Regions from separate parts of the Stenotrophomonas sp. S4 genome, predicted to be linked through region 1. Evidence: predicted binding sites of a transcription regulator. Region 1 holds the regulator's gene; the other holds the start of a gene.
The links. Region 1 encodes HrcA, which represses chaperone genes, less so after heat shock. Its sites were predicted from a motif close to TTNGCACTCNNNNNNNNNGAGTGCNAA; they were not measured.
Positions count from the first base shown of each region.

Region 2: ACUZUJ_RS19730 (co-chaperone GroES) is a predicted target of HrcA. The motif match lies at 2,936-2,962, and genes of this name have one in related genera.

Region 1 covers NZ_CM196188.1:1,926,844-1,935,395, reverse strand. Annotated here, with positions in the region: gene dnaK (molecular chaperone DnaK) at 1-1,699, opposite strand, end outside; gene grpE (nucleotide exchange factor GrpE) at 1,882-2,397, opposite strand; gene hrcA (heat-inducible transcriptional repressor HrcA) at 2,461-3,525, opposite strand; gene recN (DNA repair protein RecN) at 3,641-5,302, shown strand; gene ACUZUJ_RS09110 (LysR family transcriptional regulator) at 5,396-6,313, opposite strand; gene ACUZUJ_RS09105 (SGNH/GDSL hydrolase family protein) at 6,411-7,676, shown strand; gene fur (ferric iron uptake transcriptional regulator) at 7,741-8,148, opposite strand; gene ACUZUJ_RS09095 (outer membrane protein assembly factor BamE) at 8,252-8,552, shown strand, end outside.
Region 2 covers NZ_CM196188.1:4,235,361-4,243,912, reverse strand. Annotated here, with positions in the region: gene ACUZUJ_RS19745 (protein-disulfide reductase DsbD family protein) at 1-456, opposite strand, end outside; gene cutA (divalent-cation tolerance protein CutA) at 453-791, opposite strand; gene ACUZUJ_RS19735 (endonuclease) at 860-2,650, opposite strand; gene ACUZUJ_RS19730 (co-chaperone GroES) at 3,009-3,296, shown strand; gene groL (chaperonin GroEL) at 3,378-5,027, shown strand; gene ACUZUJ_RS19720 (DUF6445 family protein) at 5,160-5,771, shown strand; gene ACUZUJ_RS19715 (serine hydrolase domain-containing protein) at 5,890-7,053, opposite strand; gene ACUZUJ_RS19710 (pepsin/retropepsin-like aspartic protease family protein) at 7,121-8,050, opposite strand; gene ACUZUJ_RS19705 (response regulator) at 8,157-8,552, shown strand, end outside.

The sequences.
Region 1 (8,552 bases):
CCTTGCCGATCACTTCGCCGCCGACCTTGCTGCCGTGCTCGGTGATGGCACTGCGGGTGCCGTGGATCAGGGCGTCGGCCTGGTTGCGGGCCTGCACCAGCTCCTGGAACTTCTTGTCTTCTTCGCGGTTGGCTTCCGCGTCGGCGACCATGCGCGCGATCTCTTCCTCGGACAGGCCCGAACCGGCCTTGATCTCGACCTTCTGTTCCTTGTTGGTCTTCTTGTCCTTGGCCGACACGTGCAGGATGCCGTTGGCGTCGATGTCGAAGGACACTTCAACCTGCGGCAGGCCGCGCGGGGCCGGCTCGATGCCGGACAGGTCGAACTTGGCCAGCGACTTGTTGAAGCGGGCCTGTTCGCGCTCACCCTGCAGCACGTGCACGGTCACGGCCGACTGGTTGTCCTCGGCGGTGGAGAACACCTGCGAGGCCTTGGTCGGGATGGTGGTGTTCTTCTCGATGATCTTGGTGAACACGCCACCCATGGTCTCGATGCCCAGCGACAGCGGGGTCACGTCCAGCAGCAGCACGTCCTTGACGTCGCCGCCCAGCACGCCGCCCTGGATCGCAGCACCCAGTGCCACGGCTTCGTCCGGGTTGACGTCCTTGCGCGGTTCCTTGCCGAAGAACTCGGTCACCGCCTGCTGCACCTTCGGCATGCGGGTCTGGCCACCGACCAGGATCACTTCGCTGATGTCGCTCGAACGCAGGCCGGCATCGTTCAGGGCGACGCGGCACGGCTCGATCGACTTCTTGATCAGGTCTTCCACCAGTGCTTCCAGCTTGGCGCGGGTCAGCTTGATGTTCAGGTGCTTCGGGCCCGAGGCGTCAGCGGTGACGTACGGCAGGTTCACTTCGGTCTGCTGGGCGCTGGACAGCTCGATCTTGGCGCGCTCGGCAGCATCCTTCAGGCGCTGCAGGGCCAGCGGATCCTTGCGCAGGTCGATGCCCTGGTCCTTGTTGAACTCTTCAACCAGGTACTCGATGACGCGGTTGTCGAAGTCTTCGCCGCCCAGGAAGGTGTCGCCGTTGGTGGCCAGCACTTCGAACTGCTTCTCGCCGTCGACGTTGGCGATCTCGATCACCGAGACGTCGAAGGTGCCGCCGCCGAGGTCGTACACCACGATCTTGCGATCCTTGTTGTCGCCCTTGTCCAGGCCATAGGCCAGCGCGGCCGCGGTCGGCTCGTTGATGATGCGCTTGACGTCCAGGCCGGCAATGCGGCCGGCGTCCTTGGTCGCCTGGCGCTGGCTGTCGTTGAAGTAGGCCGGCACGGTGATGACCGCTTCGGTGACCTTCTCACCGAGGAAGTCCTCGGCGGTCTTCTTCATCTTTTCCAGCACCTTGGCCGAGATTTCCTGCGGGGCCATCTTCTTGCCATCGCTGGTCGACACCCAGGCGTCGCCATTGTCATGGGCCAGGATGCCGTACGGGACGTGGGCGATGTCCTTCTGCACTTCGGCATCGGTGAACTTGCGGCCGATCAGGCGCTTCACCGCGTAGAAGGTGTTCTTCGGGTTGGTGACGGCCTGGCGCTTGGCCGAGGCGCCCACCAGGACTTCGCCGTCCTTGGTGTAGGCGACGATCGACGGGGTGGTGCGATCGCCTTCCGAATTCTCGATGACGCGGGCCTTGCCGCCGTCCATGATCGCCACGCACGAGTTGGTGGTGCCGAGGTCGATACCAATGATCTTGCCCATGGGGGAGACTCCTGAGGATGCTTGTTGGGGTCAGTCCGGCCGTTCGGCCGGTGGATGAATACGATGTGGGGGAGGCTTGTGGAACATTCAAGCCATCTCCCGAACGCTGTGTTCAGCGCCTGGAAAACCTTGCCGGGCATGGCCCGGCACGATCGGGACCGGGCATCGCCCGGCCCGATCGATCAGTCGGCGGCCACCACCACCAGCGCCGGCCGCAGCAGGCGCTCGTTGAGCAGGTAGCCCTTCTGGAACACGGTCACCACGGTGCCGGGAGCGGCACCCGGCGCCGGCACCTGGCTGATCGCCTGGTGGTGCTCCGGGTTGAACGGCTGGCCGGTCGGGTCCAGCAGGACCAGGCCATTGTCGGCGGCAACCTTCAGCAGCTGCTTGTAGGTCAACTCCAGGCCCTCCCGCAGCGGATGCGGGTCATCGCCGGCAGCCTTCAGGCCGGCATCCAGGCTGTCGAATACCGGCAGCAGCTCGCCCAGCAGCTTCTCGTTGGCGAACTTGCGGGCCTGCTCGATGTCACGGGCAACGCGCTTGCGCTGGTTCTCGAGGTCGGCGCGCTCACGCAGCGCATCGGCCTTGATCTGCTCGACTTCGGCGCGCAGGCGCTCCACTTCGTCGTTGACGCCGGCGGCGGCGGCCGCATCGGCGGCAGTCTGCTGGGATTCGATATCTGGATGTTCGTGGTTCATGTCTGGGTCCCTGGCGGTCAGTCTCCGCCTCCACCCACCCTAGTGTGGGCGGGATGCTGCGTTTCAAGCGTCGGATGTTCCGGGAGTGCGCCCGGCCGGCGAAAAGGCCGCGCCAAGCACATCGGCGGTGGCCTGGACCAGCGGGATCATGCGGTCGTAGGCCATCCGCTTGGGGCCGATCACGCCCAGCACGCCCAGCACCTGGCCATTGGCGGTATAGGGGGCGGTGACCAGCGAGACCCCCTGCAACGGCATCATCCCGGTCTCTTCGCCAATGAAGATGCGCACCCCCGGGGCCTGGATGGTGCGCTCCAGCAGCTGCAGGATCTCGCGCTTGCTGGAGAACAGCTCGAACAGCTCGCGCAGGCGCTCCAGGTCGGACAGGTCCTGCACCCCCATCAGGCGGGTCTGGCCGGCCACCAGCATGTCGTCGGCCGCCGGCTGCAGGGCCTGCTCGGCCAGCTCGATGCTGTGCGCCAGCAGCTGCTCCAGCTCGGAGCGGGCATCGCGCAGCTCCAGCAGCAGGCGGGTGCGGATCTCGGCCATCGGCAGGCCGGCGAAGTGCGCATTGAGGTAGTTGGCGACCTGCTCCAACTGGCCCGGCGCGAACTCCTGGCGGGTCTCGATGACGCGGTTCTGCACCTCGTTGTCGGCGAACACCAGGATCGCCAGCACCCGGCGCCCATCCAGCGCCACGAAATCGATCTGGCGGAAGGCGAACTGCTCGCGCCGCGGCGCGCTGACCACGCCGACGAAGTGGCTCATCGCCGACAGCAGCTCCGAGGCGCTGCCGAGCAGGGCCTGGGTGCTGCCGCCGCCGGCCAGCTCCTGCCGCAACCGGGCCAGCTCACCCTCGCCCGGCGGCTGCATCTGCAGCAGGCTGTCGACGAACACCCGGTAACCATGCGCGGTCGGGATGCGCCCGGCCGAGGTGTGTGGCGAGGCCAGCAGCCCCAGGTCTTCCAGGTCGCCGAGGATGTTGCGGATGGTGGCCGGGCTGACCTCCAGGCCGGCCACGCGCGCCAGCGTCTGCGAGCCGACCGGCTCACCGTCCTGGATGTAACGCGCGATCAGCGTGCGCAGCAGATGGCGCGCACGCGGGGCAAGCTGGTCGGGAGAACCGTGCATGGAATCAACCTGTGAGACACGGACACTAGATAATGGCGGCGGATCACCTTGGCAAGTCATTGGACCTCCCTCGCCCGCGTGCTAGCGTTGCGCGGCTGCTGACACCCCCTTACCCATGCTCAGACATCTTTCGATCAAGGATTTCGCCGTCGTCCGCGCCACCGAACTGGAGTTCGGGCCAGGCATGACCGTGGTTTCAGGCGAGACCGGCGCCGGCAAGTCGCTGATGGTCGACGCGCTGGGCTTCCTGTCCGGCCTGCGCGCCGACAGCGGCGTGGTCCGCCATGGCGCCGCGCGTGCCGAGCTTTCGGCCGAGTTCGCGCTGGACCAGCTGCAGGCCGCGCGCCAGTGGCTGGCCGACAACGAGCTGGACGACGAGGAACAATGCCAGCTGCGCCGCGTGATCCGCGCCGATGGCGGCTCGCGGGCGTGGATCAATGGCCGCCCGGTGACCCTGGCACAGCTGGGCGACCTGGCCGCGCTGCTGGTGGAGATCCATGGCCAGCACGAGCAGCAGGCCCTGCTGGCACGCCCATCACAGCTGGCCCTGCTGGACGCCTATGCCGGCAACGAGGACGAGCGCCGCCAGGTGCGCCGCGCCGCTGCGGCCTGGCAGGCCCTGGTCGATGAATCGCTGGCGCTGTCGCAACAGGGCGACGTCAGTGACCGGATCGGCTTCCTGGAACACCAGCTGCGCGAACTGGACCGCGAAGACCTGGAACCGGAGTCGATCGTCGCACTCGGTGCCAGCCACCGCCGCCAGGCCCATGCCAGCGCCCTGCTGAGCGCCTGCCAGGCGGCCAGCAACCAGCTCAACGGCGACGACGGCAGTTCCGCGCTGGACCTGCTGCAGCAGGTGCGCCACGAACTGTCGCGCCTGATCGAACACGACCCGCGCCTGGGCGAGGTGGACGGCCTGATCGAGAACGCCTCGATCCAGCTGCACGAAGCCCTGTCGCTGCTGGACCGCGTGCATGACGACCTCGACGCCGACCCGGAGCAGTTCGAGGAGAACGAGCGTCGCCTCGGCCGCCTTCACGACCTGGCCCGCAAGCACCGCGTGCCGATGGACGAGCTGGGCGCGCAGCGCGAGCGCATGCATGCCGAAGTGGAACAGCTGCGCGGCGCCGACGAACGCTTGCAGCGCCTGGCCGGCGAGATCGACAAGGCCGCCGCCGCCTGGCGCGTACAGGCCGAGGTGCTGACCGCCAGCCGTCGCAGCGCCGCTGCCGAACTGTCGGCCACCACCACCGGCATCATCGCCGAGCTCGGCATGGGCGGTGGCCAGTTCCTGATCGAGCTGGAGCCACAGGACGCCGGCAAGCCCGACCCGCAGGGTGCCGAACGCGTGGAGTTCCTGGTGGCGGCCAACGCCGGCCAGCCGCCGCGCGCCCTGCGCAAGGTGGCCTCGGGCGGTGAACTGTCACGTATCTCGCTGGCCATTGAAGTGGCTGCGCTGGACCTGGATGCGGTGCCGACCATGGTGTTCGACGAGGTCGACTCCGGCATCGGCGGTGCAGTGGCTGACATTGTTGGCCAGAAGCTGCGCGCCCTTGGCGAGAAGCGCCAGGTGCTGTGCGTGACCCACCTGCCGCAGGTCGCCTCCAAGGGCCACGCCCATTACCGGGTCAGCAAGGCCCCGGTGGAAGGCATGACCCAGAGCGCAGTGGAAAAGCTGGACAGCAAGGCGCGCGAGGAAGAACTGGCGCGCATGCTCGGTGGCGTGGAAGTGAGCAAGGAAGCGCGCGCCGCCGCCCGCAAGCTGCTGCAGGTGTAACGCGGGCCGGCTTCCGCGCGGTAGTGCCGGCCGCTGGCCGGCAACCCGATGGGGGTCGGCGAAGATCGTGAGGTTGCCGGCCAGCGGCCGGCACTACCCCCGTGGCTGCGTCAGATCGACCTTTTCCACCAGGAAATCGAGGAAGGCGCGCACCCGCAGCGGCAGGTAGCCGCCCTGCCCCAGGAACACGGCGTGCACCTCTTCAAGGTCACCGGGGTTGGCTTCCTCCAGCACCGGCAACAAGCGCCCGGCGGCAATATCCTGCTGCACCTGGAACGCTGCCAGCCGCGCCATGCCCAGCCCACCCAGCACCAGCTGGCGCAGTGCATCGCCGTTGCTGGCGCGCGCATTGCCACTGGGCAGCAGCATGCGTTCGCGACCGTCCTGCAACAGCGGCCAGCCCTGCATCGCCCGCGCATGGCCGATATCCAGCCGGTTATGCGACTGCAGCTCCTCAGCCGTGCGTGGCAGCCCGTGCTGCAGCGCGTAGGCGGGCGCAGCCACGATCATCATCCGCGTCGCACCCAGCCGCCGCGCCACCAGGCTGGAGCTCTTCAGGGGACCGGCCCGCACCGCCACGTCGGTGCGCTGCTCAAGCAGGTCGATCACCTCGTCGTTGAGGGTCAGGTCCACGCCTACCTGCGGGTTGCGTTCGAGGAACGCCGGCAGCAGCGGCAACAGGAAATGCTGGCCGAATGGCACGTTGGAATTGACCCGCAACCGCCCACGCGGCTCGGCATGGGCGCTGGCACAGCGCTCGGCCTCCTCCAGGTCGGCCAGCACGCGCAGGCCGCGCTCGTAGAACGCGCAGCCTTCCGGGGTCAGCTGCAACTGGCGGGTGGAGCGTTGCAGCAGGCGCGTACCCAGCCGCTGCTCCAGCCGGGCCACCAGCTTGCTCACCGCTGACGGCGTCATGTCCAGGGTGCGTGCGGCGGCGGAGAAGCCACCGGTCTCGATCACCCGCACGAACACTTCCAGTTCGCCGGATCGGTTGATGTCGGGTCGCGCCATGGCGATGAATCCAGTTCACAGATGATTATCCATGCGCAGTCTAGTTCACAGATCGATGGAGAATCACCATGGCCGTCCCTCCTCCCGGGATTGCCCGATGAACCGCTTCAGCCAGCTCACCGCGACCGCCTTGATCGCCCTGTCCAGCGCAGCCAGCGCCGCCCCGGACCCGCACTGGGTCGCCAGCTGGCAGGCCAGTCCGCAACCGGTCTGGGGCGCCGATTTCCTGTTCCCGACCCTGGTTCCGGCCACGCTGCAGGACCAGACCTTCCGCCAGACCGCGCGCATCAGCCTGGGCGGGCCCCGGCTGCGGGTGCGGCTGAGCAATGCCTACGGCACCGAGCCGCTGCGGATCGGGGCGGCCAGCGTGGCCGCACACGCGGGTGTCACCCCGCAGCCGCTCAGCTTCGACGGCCAGCCCGGCGTATCGATCGAGCCCGGTCAGGAACGGCTGAGCGATCCACTGGCGGTGGCCACGGAAGACCGCCAGGCGTTGCAGGTCAATGTCTTTGTGCCGGGGCCGACGCCACTGCAGACCTTCCATTGGGAGGGGCGCCAGACCAGCTGGATCGCCGGCGGCAACCAGACCCTGGCGCGCGACCTGCAGGGTGCCAGTTCCACTACCACCCGCCTGTTCCTGACCGGTATCGAGGTCGAGGCCAGCGCCAGCGCGCGCAGCGTGGTGGTGATCGGCGATTCGATCACCGATGGCGCCACCGCCAGCCTCGACCAGGACCAGCGCTGGACCGACCACCTGGCCGCACGCCTGGCACCGCAGGGCGTGGCGGTGGTCAACGCCGGCATCTCCGGCGGCCGGCTGCTGCGTGACGGCATGGGCGAGTCGGTTCTGGCCCGCCTGCAGCGCGACGCACTGGATCAGCCCGGCGTGGACAGTGTGATCGTGCTGATCGGCATCAACGACATCAGCTGGCCCGGCACCGCCTTTGCCCGCGCGCAGCCCCGGCCCAGCCTGGCCGAACTGCAGGCCGGCTATCGCGCCCTGGCCGAACAGGCCCATCGGCGGAGTCTACGCATCCTCGTCGCCACCCTGACGCCGTTCGCCGACGCCCTGCCCGGCACGCCGCTGGACGACTACTACCAGCCGGACAAGGAGGCCCTGCGCCAACAGCTCAATGCCTGGCTGCGCAGCGACAGCCCGTTCGATGCGGTGATCGACCTGGATGCGGCGCTGCGCGACCCGGCCGATCCATCACGGATGGCCGCCGCCTACGACTCCGGCGACCACCTGCATCCGGGCGATGCAGGTAACCGGGCCATGGCCGAGGCGGTGGATCTGGAGGTGTTGCTGGGCGCATCCGAAACCCCTGGGGTCAGATCCCTTTCCCAGGGGAAAGGGATCTGACCCCACCCAACGAAAAACCCCGGGCAAGCCCGGGGTTTCGTCGCATCCAGCTGGCCGGATCGGCTTACTTGCGCTTCTTGCGCACGTACAGCACCAGCGAGTGCTCTTCCAGCTCGTAGCCGTGGTCGGCCGCGATCTTGCGCTGCAGCTCCTCGATCTCGTGGCTTTCGAACTCGATGATCTTGCCGCTGTCCACGTCGACCATGTGGTCGTGGTGGCCGCCACGGTCCAGCTCGTAGACGGCCTGGCCGCCCTCGAAATTGTGCTTGAGCACGAGGCCGGCGGCCTCGAACTGGGTCAGCACCCGGTAGACCGTGGCCAGGCCGATCTCGTCGCCATGCTCCAGCAGCTGGCGGTAGATGTCTTCGGCGGTCATGTGGTGCTGGGCATTGCGCTGCTCGAGCAGCGCCAGGATCCGCATCCGCGGATGGGTCACCTTCAGGCCGACTTTACGCAGGTCGTGGGTTTCCATAGGTCTCCGTTCATTGGCGATTTAGCGCCAGCTGCCTCGGATTGGGTCGCGGTGGCACGCCGGGAGTGTATCATCGGTTTGATTTCCCCAACCGCCAGTCCCGATGCGCAATCTCCTGTTGGTCGCCGCCGTCGCCCTGTCCACCACCGGGTGCGGCATCATCTACAAGCAACCCATCTATCAGGGCAACCTGATCCGGGAAGATGCCGTGGCCAAGCTGCAGGTCGGGCAAAGCAAGCAGCAGGTCACCGCGCTGCTGGGCACCCCGTCCATTCCCGACCCGTTCCACGCCCAGCGCTGGGACTACACCTCCAGCCAGCGCGTGAACCGCCTCGGCCGTACCGAAGTGAAGAACTTCGTGGTGTTCTTCGAGAATGACGCCGTGACCCGTTGGGAAGGCGACT
Region 2 (8,552 bases), 2.3 Mb from region 1:
CACCGCGGCCGCCGCACCGGCGCCCGGCAGGGTGACCTGCACCACGCGCTTCTGCGGCGGGTAGCAGACACCGGCATCGGCGCAGCCCTGGTAACGCACTTCCAGGCTGATGGTGCCGGCGGCGTCGGTCGGCGTGCCGGGCAGGGTGGCCTGCAGGCGCTCGCGATAGGTCTCGACCTCGCCGAAGAAATCGTCGTGATGCCTGTCGCCCTTGGGCATCTGCAGCGCGCCGGCATTGAAGGCCGGGTCGGCCTTGACGCTGGTGCGGTGGCGATACAGGTAATAGCCCGGTGCGATCTTGAACTGCAGTTGCACCTGGCCCCGTTCGGGGGCACTGGCGGTCAGCGCGAACGCCTGGTCCACCGGCAGCAGGTCCTTCTCATCCAGCGCGAAGGCCGGCAGCGAGAGCCACAACAGGGCGCACAAGGCGGCGCCGCGCGCAAACAGAGTCTTCAATCAGTGTCCTCCCGGGTCTGTGCCCGGATCCAGTCCAGATACGCCGGCAGGCCGGCCCGGGTTTCGACCGCGATGCACTCCGGGAGTTCATACGGATGCAGTGCGACGATCCGGGCAATCGCGTCATCGACGCGGCTCGCGGTGGTTTTCACCAGCAGCTGCAGTTCGGCGTCGGTGGTCACCTCGCCCTGCCAGCGGTAGGTCGACTGCGCGCCATCGAGGCGGGTTACGCACGCCGCCAGGCGCTCGCCGACCAGCGCGTGCGCGATGCGCTCGGCACTGGCCCGGTCCGGGCAGGTGGTCAACAGCAGCAGGACGGGATCGACGGTCGACATGACCGTCGAGTATAGGGCCGCCGCCGGGTCAGGGCCCGGCGGCGGCAGTGGACCGCTGCGTTGCGTGATCAGTTGGCCAGCTGGCAGGTGGCCGGCTTGGCCGAGGTGAACAGGGCCGGGGTTGCCCACTCGGGGTGGTCGATGAACGGGTTGCGGTTGCCCTGGAAGCTGTAGACCACGTCATTGCGCGCACGCTCGGCATCATCCGGCGGATCGGACAGGTGCCAGTCGATCAGCGTCGACAGCAGGCCCATGTAGGCGGGCGAACTGCTGGTCTTGACGATCTTGCTGCGGTCGTCGGTCAGCTCCAGATCCGGCTCGGACTGGCCGGTGGCCGCATCCTTGCCACCCTCGTAGCGGATCGCCATGTACATCACCGCACGCGCCATGTCGCCCTTGCGCTTGCCCCACACCTCGAAGGTGCCGGTGTTGCCGTCCGGCGTGCGCACCCAGTTGGAGTTGCCGGGATAGCCACCGCTGCCGCCGCCCTGGCCGTTGTTGGCCTCGGTGGCGCGCTCGCCGCAATTGGCGTCGCACTTGCCGAACGGCTTGTTGCCACGGTCGGCGTTCCACTGCGCGTCGGTCAGGTACAGCATGTGGGTGTCGGTGTACGGCGCGTAGGGCAGGCCCTTGTCGCCGGTGGTGCTGGCAAAGCCCAGCGAGTTCGGCCAGGTGTGCTCGCGGTTGTACTTCAGGCCACTGCCGCTGCCGGCGCGATCGGTCACCTTGGCGTAGCTGTGGTTGCGATACGCATCCAGGATCCTGCCGGAATTGTTCGGATCCTCGTCGGCGATTTCCAGGATGGTCCAGGTACTGGTGCCCGAGCCACTGTACGGATAGGCGGTGTGGCCCTTGATGGTGGCGTGCAGCGAGCAGCGCAGCTGGCTGGGGCTGCTGGTGTTGACCTTGGAGTAGTAGCCGGCCGGCACGCCCGGGTTGCCCGGGTCCGGATTGCCGCCGGTGCTGGCCACGGTGAAGGCGATGCGGCTGTCGGCGGCCGGGTGCGCGCCCTGCAGGTCGGTGATGCGCGCGGCACGGATATCGAAGCGGCAGGCTTCACCGGCCACCAGCGCGGTGTTGGTGGACAGCTTCACGCTGCGGCCGCTGGCCGGGAAAGTCAGCGGCACGCTGCCGGAGGTGCCGCAGCTCAGGGCGAAGGCGCCACTGGCCAGGTTCACCGTCTCGCTGAACACCACTTCCAGGTCGGCGGCGGCCGGGAAGGTGCTGCTGCCCTGCGCCGGGGTGGTGGTGGAGACCGACGGCGGCGTGTTCGGGCCCGGGGTGCCACCGCCGCTGAAGGTCTGGCCGTTGTTGCAGCTGCCAAACGTCTGCTTGGCCGACTCGGCCCAAGTGAAGTGGGCGTACTGGCTGCCGCTGCCGGTCAGCTGCAGCGAGGTGCCCGGCGCCGTGCTGTTGGTCTCGGCCACCGGGATGTTCTGGCTGGTCATGCCGGCGGCAGGGCCGCCGGAGGCGGTGATGGCGCCCTCGTAGCTGAGGAACTGGACCACCTTGCCGCTGGCATCGACCAGGGCGATGCCGTCGTTGGGGCCGTTCTGGATGCCGTTGGTCGGGTAGTTGACCACGGCGATCGTGGCGCTGCCGCAGCCGGCGGCGCTGCCAGCCGGCACCGGCTTGTTGTCGTACACCACGGCGGCCGAGGCGTTGGCGCCGTTGTACAGGTACAGGCGGTAGCCGGACAGGTCCTCACCGGCGGTGGCCACGACCTCGATCGCTTCGCCGACGTCACCGGCGGCGGTGCTGTCGTCGTAGTGCAGTTCATTGATGAAGACCTCGGCCTGGGCCGGCGCGGCGGCCAGGGCCAGCAGGCAGGCGGCGGCAAGCGGGGACAGCAATCGCATCGACTACTCCTTGTGATTGGGAATGCGCGGCCGAGCCTAAGGCCGATCCAGTGACACTTTGTCGTAAATGAACGTCAGATATCTGACAGTGCGACGCGGGTCACCAAATGTCGAGGGTTTTGGGCACGGGGTTGTCGCGTTGCACCGGCCTGAATGCCTTCACGCAGGGCGGGAATCCGCGCATCCCGGGGCGGCGAAAATTTTTCCTCGCCCGGCCTTGAAAGGTCCGGGCGCAGCTCCATCTCTGTCCTGCTCCCGATTCATCGGGCTTTTTCGCGAGCAATGCTGGCAGTCACCTGGGGTGAGTGCTAACATCGCCAGACTTTTTCAGACCAATCAATAACTTAAGAGGTCTCTCATGAGCATCAAGCCGCTGCACGACCGCGTTGTGGTCAAGCCGATCGAAGCCGACGAAATCTCCGCCGGTGGCATCGTCATTCCGGATTCGGCCAAGGAAAAGTCCACCAAGGGTGAAGTCGTGGCCGTCGGCCCGGGCAAGCCGCTGGACAACGGCAGCGTGCGCGCTCCGTCGCTGAAGGTCGGCGACAAGGTCATCTACGGCCAGTACGCCGGCAGCTCGTACAAGAGCGAAGGCGTCGAGTACAAGGTCCTGCGCGAAGACGACGTGCTCGCCGTCATCGGCTGAGCCCCGGCGCGACCTGTTTCAACCTGATCCCCAAATCCCAGCCGCCGGGCCTCGTCCGGCGCTACCAATGAGGTAAATGCAATGGCTGCCAAGGATATTCGTTTCGGTGAAGACGCCCGTTCGCGCATGGTGCGCGGCGTCAACGTTCTCGCCAATGCCGTCAAGGCCACCCTGGGCCCGAAGGGCCGCAACGTCGTGCTGGAAAAGAGCTTCGGCGCGCCGACCATCACCAAGGACGGCGTCTCCGTCGCCAAGGAAATCGAACTGGCTGACAAGTTCGAGAACATGGGCGCGCAGATGGTGAAGGAAGTTGCTTCGCGCACCAACGATGACGCGGGCGACGGCACCACCACCGCCACCGTGCTGGCCCAGGCCCTGATCCGCGAAGGTGCCAAGGCGGTTGCCGCCGGCATGAACCCGATGGACCTGAAGCGTGGTATCGACAAGGCCGTCGTGGCCGCCGTTGCCGAACTGAAGACCATCTCCAAGCCGACCGCCGACGACAAGGCGATTGCCCAGGTCGGTACCATCTCGGCCAACTCGGACGAGTCGATCGGCCAGATCATCGCCGACGCGATGAAGGAAGTCGGCAAGGAAGGCGTGATCACCGTTGAAGAAGGCTCGGGCCTGGACAACGAGCTGGACGTGGTCAAGGGCATGCAGTTCGACCGCGGCTACCTGTCCCCGTACTTCATCAACAACCAGCAGTCGCAGACCGCTGATCTGGATGACCCGTTCATCCTGCTGCACGACAAGAAGATCTCCAACGTCCGTGACCTGCTGCCGGTGCTGGAAGGCGTCGCCAAGGCCGGCAAGCCGCTGCTGATCGTGGCCGAAGAAGTTGAAGGCGAAGCGCTGGCGACCCTGGTGGTCAACACCATCCGTGGCATCGTCAAGGTCGTGGCCGTCAAGGCTCCGGGCTTCGGCGACCGTCGCAAGGCGATGCTGGAAGACATGGCCGTGCTGACCGGCGGCACCGTGATCTCCGAAGAAGTCGGCCTGTCGCTGGAAAAGGCCACCATCAAGGACCTGGGCCGCGCCAAGAAGGTGCAGGTTTCCAAGGAAAACACCACCATCATCGATGGCGTGGGTGACAAGGCTGCCGTCGATGCACGCGTCGGCCAGATCAAGACCCAGATCCAGGACACCTCCTCGGATTACGACCGCGAGAAGCTGCAGGAACGCGTGGCCAAGCTGGCCGGCGGCGTTGCCGTGATCAAGGTCGGCGCGTCGACCGAAATCGAAATGAAGGAAAAGAAGGATCGCGTCGACGACGCCCTGCACGCCACCCGTGCAGCCGTTGAAGAAGGCGTGGTCCCGGGCGGCGGCGTGGCCCTGGTCCGTGCGGTCACCGCACTGGCCGGCCTGAAGGGTGCCAACGAAGACCAGAACCACGGCATCCAGATCGCCCTGCGCGCGATGGAAGCCCCGCTGCGCGAAATCGTGGCCAACGCCGGCGAAGAGCCGTCGGTCATCATCAACAAGGTCAAGGAAGGCACCGGCAGCTTCGGCTACAACGCCGCCACCGGCGAGTTCGGCGACATGCTGCAGTTCGGCATCCTGGACCCGACCAAGGTGACCCGTTCGGCGCTGCAGAACGCCGCTTCGATTGCTGGCCTGATGATCACCACCGAAGCCATGGTTGCCGAAGCTCCGAAGAAGGACGAGCCGGCCATGGGTGGCGCCGGTGGCATGGGCGGCATGGGTGGCATGGGCGGCATGGACTTCTAAGTCCACGTCCCCGGCGGTCGTTGCCGACCCTGGTCGGCACGCCTTCCCGATGCAAGGAAGAACCCCGCCGCGAGGCGGGGTTTTTCGTTGCCCGGTTGCTGCCGCCGCAGCGCATCGCTACGCTCGGTGGCCATGCCTACCTCGTTCATCATCGTTGACGACTTCCTTTCTCCTGCCGATGCGCAGGGGTTGCGCCAGGCGGCGCTGGGCCTGACCTATCCCGTGCAGGAGGGCGCGTTTCCCGGCCGCAATTCGCAGCAGCGGCTGGATCTGGATGGACTGTCCGGCGCGGTCTCGCGGCTGGTCAACGAACCGCTGCGGCCGGTCAACCCGCTGCAGTCGCACGGCAAGTTCCGGATCACCCTGGCCGGTGATACCGGCCGCGCCAAGGTGCACGCCGACCACTCGCACTGGTCGGGCATCCTCTACCTGAGTGCACCGGAGCACTGCGAGGGCGGCACCGAGTTCTTCCGCCACCGCCGCACCGGCACCGAGCGCATGGCCCTGGATGCAGCGGAGCTGGCCGCATTAGGCTATGCCAACGGCGGCGACATGCATCGCGACATCATCGAGCGCGACAGCAACGACGACAGCCAGTGGGAAATGACCATGCGCATCCCGATGCGCTTCAACCGGCTGGTGCTGCTGCGCCCCTGGTTCTGGCACACCGCCGGGCCCGCGTTCGGCGACTGCCTGGAGAATGGCCGGCTGGTGTACCTGATGTTCTTCGAACAGGCGCGCTGAGCGGGGCAGGCATCCACGCATGGCGTGGATCTACAGGTGCACGGTTTCGCTGGTAGATCCGCGCCATGCGTGGATGCACCCGTCCAGCCGCACTTGCCATGCAGGCGTCAACGCGCCCTCATTCGACGAATGCCTTCGCCACGCCGTACTCCCACTGCCATGGCACGCCGGTATCGCCCAGCACGAACGCCACCAGTGCCGGGAACGTAGCCTCCGCCCGTACATCGTTGCCCAGGATCACCACGCAGCGTTTGTGCCGCTCGATGCACACCAGGGTGTTGCCGACCGCATCGTCGTGGCCGCCCTTGTAGAAGCCTGCACCCTGGGGACCACGGAAGGTCACTACGCCCAGGCCCGCGGCCAGATCCCTGTGCTGCTGCGCAACGGGCAGCTCCGGCTGCAGTGTTGGGAACTGGCTGGCGGTGGTGATCGGTAGCTGTGGCCGCACCAGCTCCCTGCGCATTGCCGGGGACAGCCCATCGCCGCGCACATAGCCGGCGGCGAAGTGGGCCATGTCGGTGATGGTGGTATCCATCGACCCCGCCGCCCGCACACGGCTGCGTTCATCGTGCGGCTCTGAATTGCCTTCGGCCGTCCAGCCATCGGCCAGGTTGCCGGCGAAATCCGCGCGCCACACCATGCTGGTGCGCGCCATGCCGAAGCGATCGAACACGCACTGCTGCATCAACGCACCCACATCCTCGCCCAGTCGCCCGCGTTCGATCACGAACTGCAGCAGGATCAGGCCCTCACCGGAATAGGCGTAGCGGCTGCCGGGCTCGAAGTGGAACTTCAACCGGCCATCCGGTTCGAGAAAGCCGAAATTGGCAAAGCCGCTGGCGTGGTTGAGCAGCAGGCGTGGCGTGAGCTGGCGCCAGCGGGCATCGCTGGCCAGCACGCTGTAGTCGGCGTACTTCTTCGGTTCCGGTGGATAGTCCGGCAGCGGTTTGTCCAGGGCGGTAGCAATGCTGGCGTCCAGATCGATACGCGCGTCCTGCACCAGTTGTGCGACCAGGTACCCGAACGCCATCTTGGTCAGCGATGCGGCGTACATCACAGTGTCGGTGCGCAGCGGCTCGCCCGCGGCGTTGCGTTCACCGTAGGCGGCCACGTGCACCACCTTGCCGTCGTCGATCACCGCCAGCGCCATCCCGCGCGCATGGGCCGCCTGCATCAGCCGCTGTGCTTCGGCATCGATGCGAGCCGGCGTGGGCACGGGTGGCGGCGCGGCCAGTACCGCCAGCGGGAGCAGCGTCAGCAACATCAGGGTGGCACGGCACATGCGTGGAACTCCTGGTGGGGCGCACGGCGATGCTACGCCAGGCTGCCGCTGGCGTCATTGCCAGATGTCAGCTGGCCTGCGGCCGGCGCAGGCAGATCCGGGCCGCGCCGGCACCGAAGTCCACCTGGCCTCCGCGCATTGCATCGGCACCGAGGATCAGCGCCGGCCGCGCCTCCAGGCCGATCGCCTTGAACACCGGTAGTTCGCTGATGCGGACCTCCATCGACGGGTGCTTCCAGCCGCTGCCGGTCATCCCGGGCAGGGTGTACAGCCAGGTGGCCTGCGCGCCGCCGCCCAGCCCCTCGGTGCCCTTTTCGCGCATGCTTACCCGTGCGTCGCTGCCGTCGGTGCGCAACCCCAGTGCGCGGGCCGCTTCAGCGTTGAGAACAGTCTGCGCCGCGCCGGTGTCGACCACGGCAATGGCCTCCACACCCGGCGTGCCCAGTGCCAGTGTGATGAAGCCGAACTGGCGCAGGCTGGCAGTGCGCTCGGGCAGCGCATTGGGCTGGCAACCCGGTCCTTCCAGGTTCAATCGGCCAGGCGTCCATAGCGCCAGGCGATTGCCGCCGAAGTCCCAGCGCGTGTCCCAGCGTCCGGTCAGGTCATTGCCGATCAAACCGTCGATGGCCGGATCATCGTCCTTGGCCAGGGAGGACAGGTCGACCTGCATGCCACGGGCCTGCAGCTGCCAGCTGCCCAGCTGCCAGGACGTGCTGCGCGTGCGCTGCAACCGGGCCGCCTTCGCACTTGCGCCCTGGGCGTGCGATACCGCCGCATCCGCATCCTCCAGGCCATAGCGCCTCGCCACACGGGCATCGACCAGCGTTGCCCCGGCGGCACTGTCGACCACGAAGCGCAGCGGTTCGGCGCGTCCGTCCAGCAGGACGGCCACCGCCGGATGACCACCCTGCATCCACATTGGCAGCACGTGTTCGGGGGCATCGGACGCCAACGCAAGCAGCGGCGCAGCAAGCAGGGACAGGAGGATGAGGCGCAAGGGAAATCTCCGCAGTGATCATGGGCGCCCATTGGCGCGCAGCGGCGTATCGCGGGAATATCGCTGTTGATACCGTCCTGATACAGACCGGCCCGATACTGCCCGCATGACGACTCCCGCCCGTGTCATCGTTGTCGATGACGACGCCAGCATCCGCGATGCCATCGCCGATTGCCTGTTGCTGCATGGCTACCAGGTGCGGGTGGCCGCGGACGCGACGGCGCTCGACATGGTGCTGCAGAGCGAACGGCCCGACCTGATCATCCTTGACTGGATGATGCCCGGCGAGGACGGGCTTTCGGTCTGCCGCCGGCTGCAGGCACGCGCCATCCCGATCCTGATGCTGTCGGCGATGGGCAGCGCGCCGGATCGGGTGATCGGACTGGAGATGGGTGCGGACGACTACCTGGCCAAGCCGTTCGATCCGCGGGAGCTGCTGGCACGGGTACGCGCGCTGCTGCGCCGCCAGCACAAGCTGCGCGCGCAGGTGGCCAGCGAACTG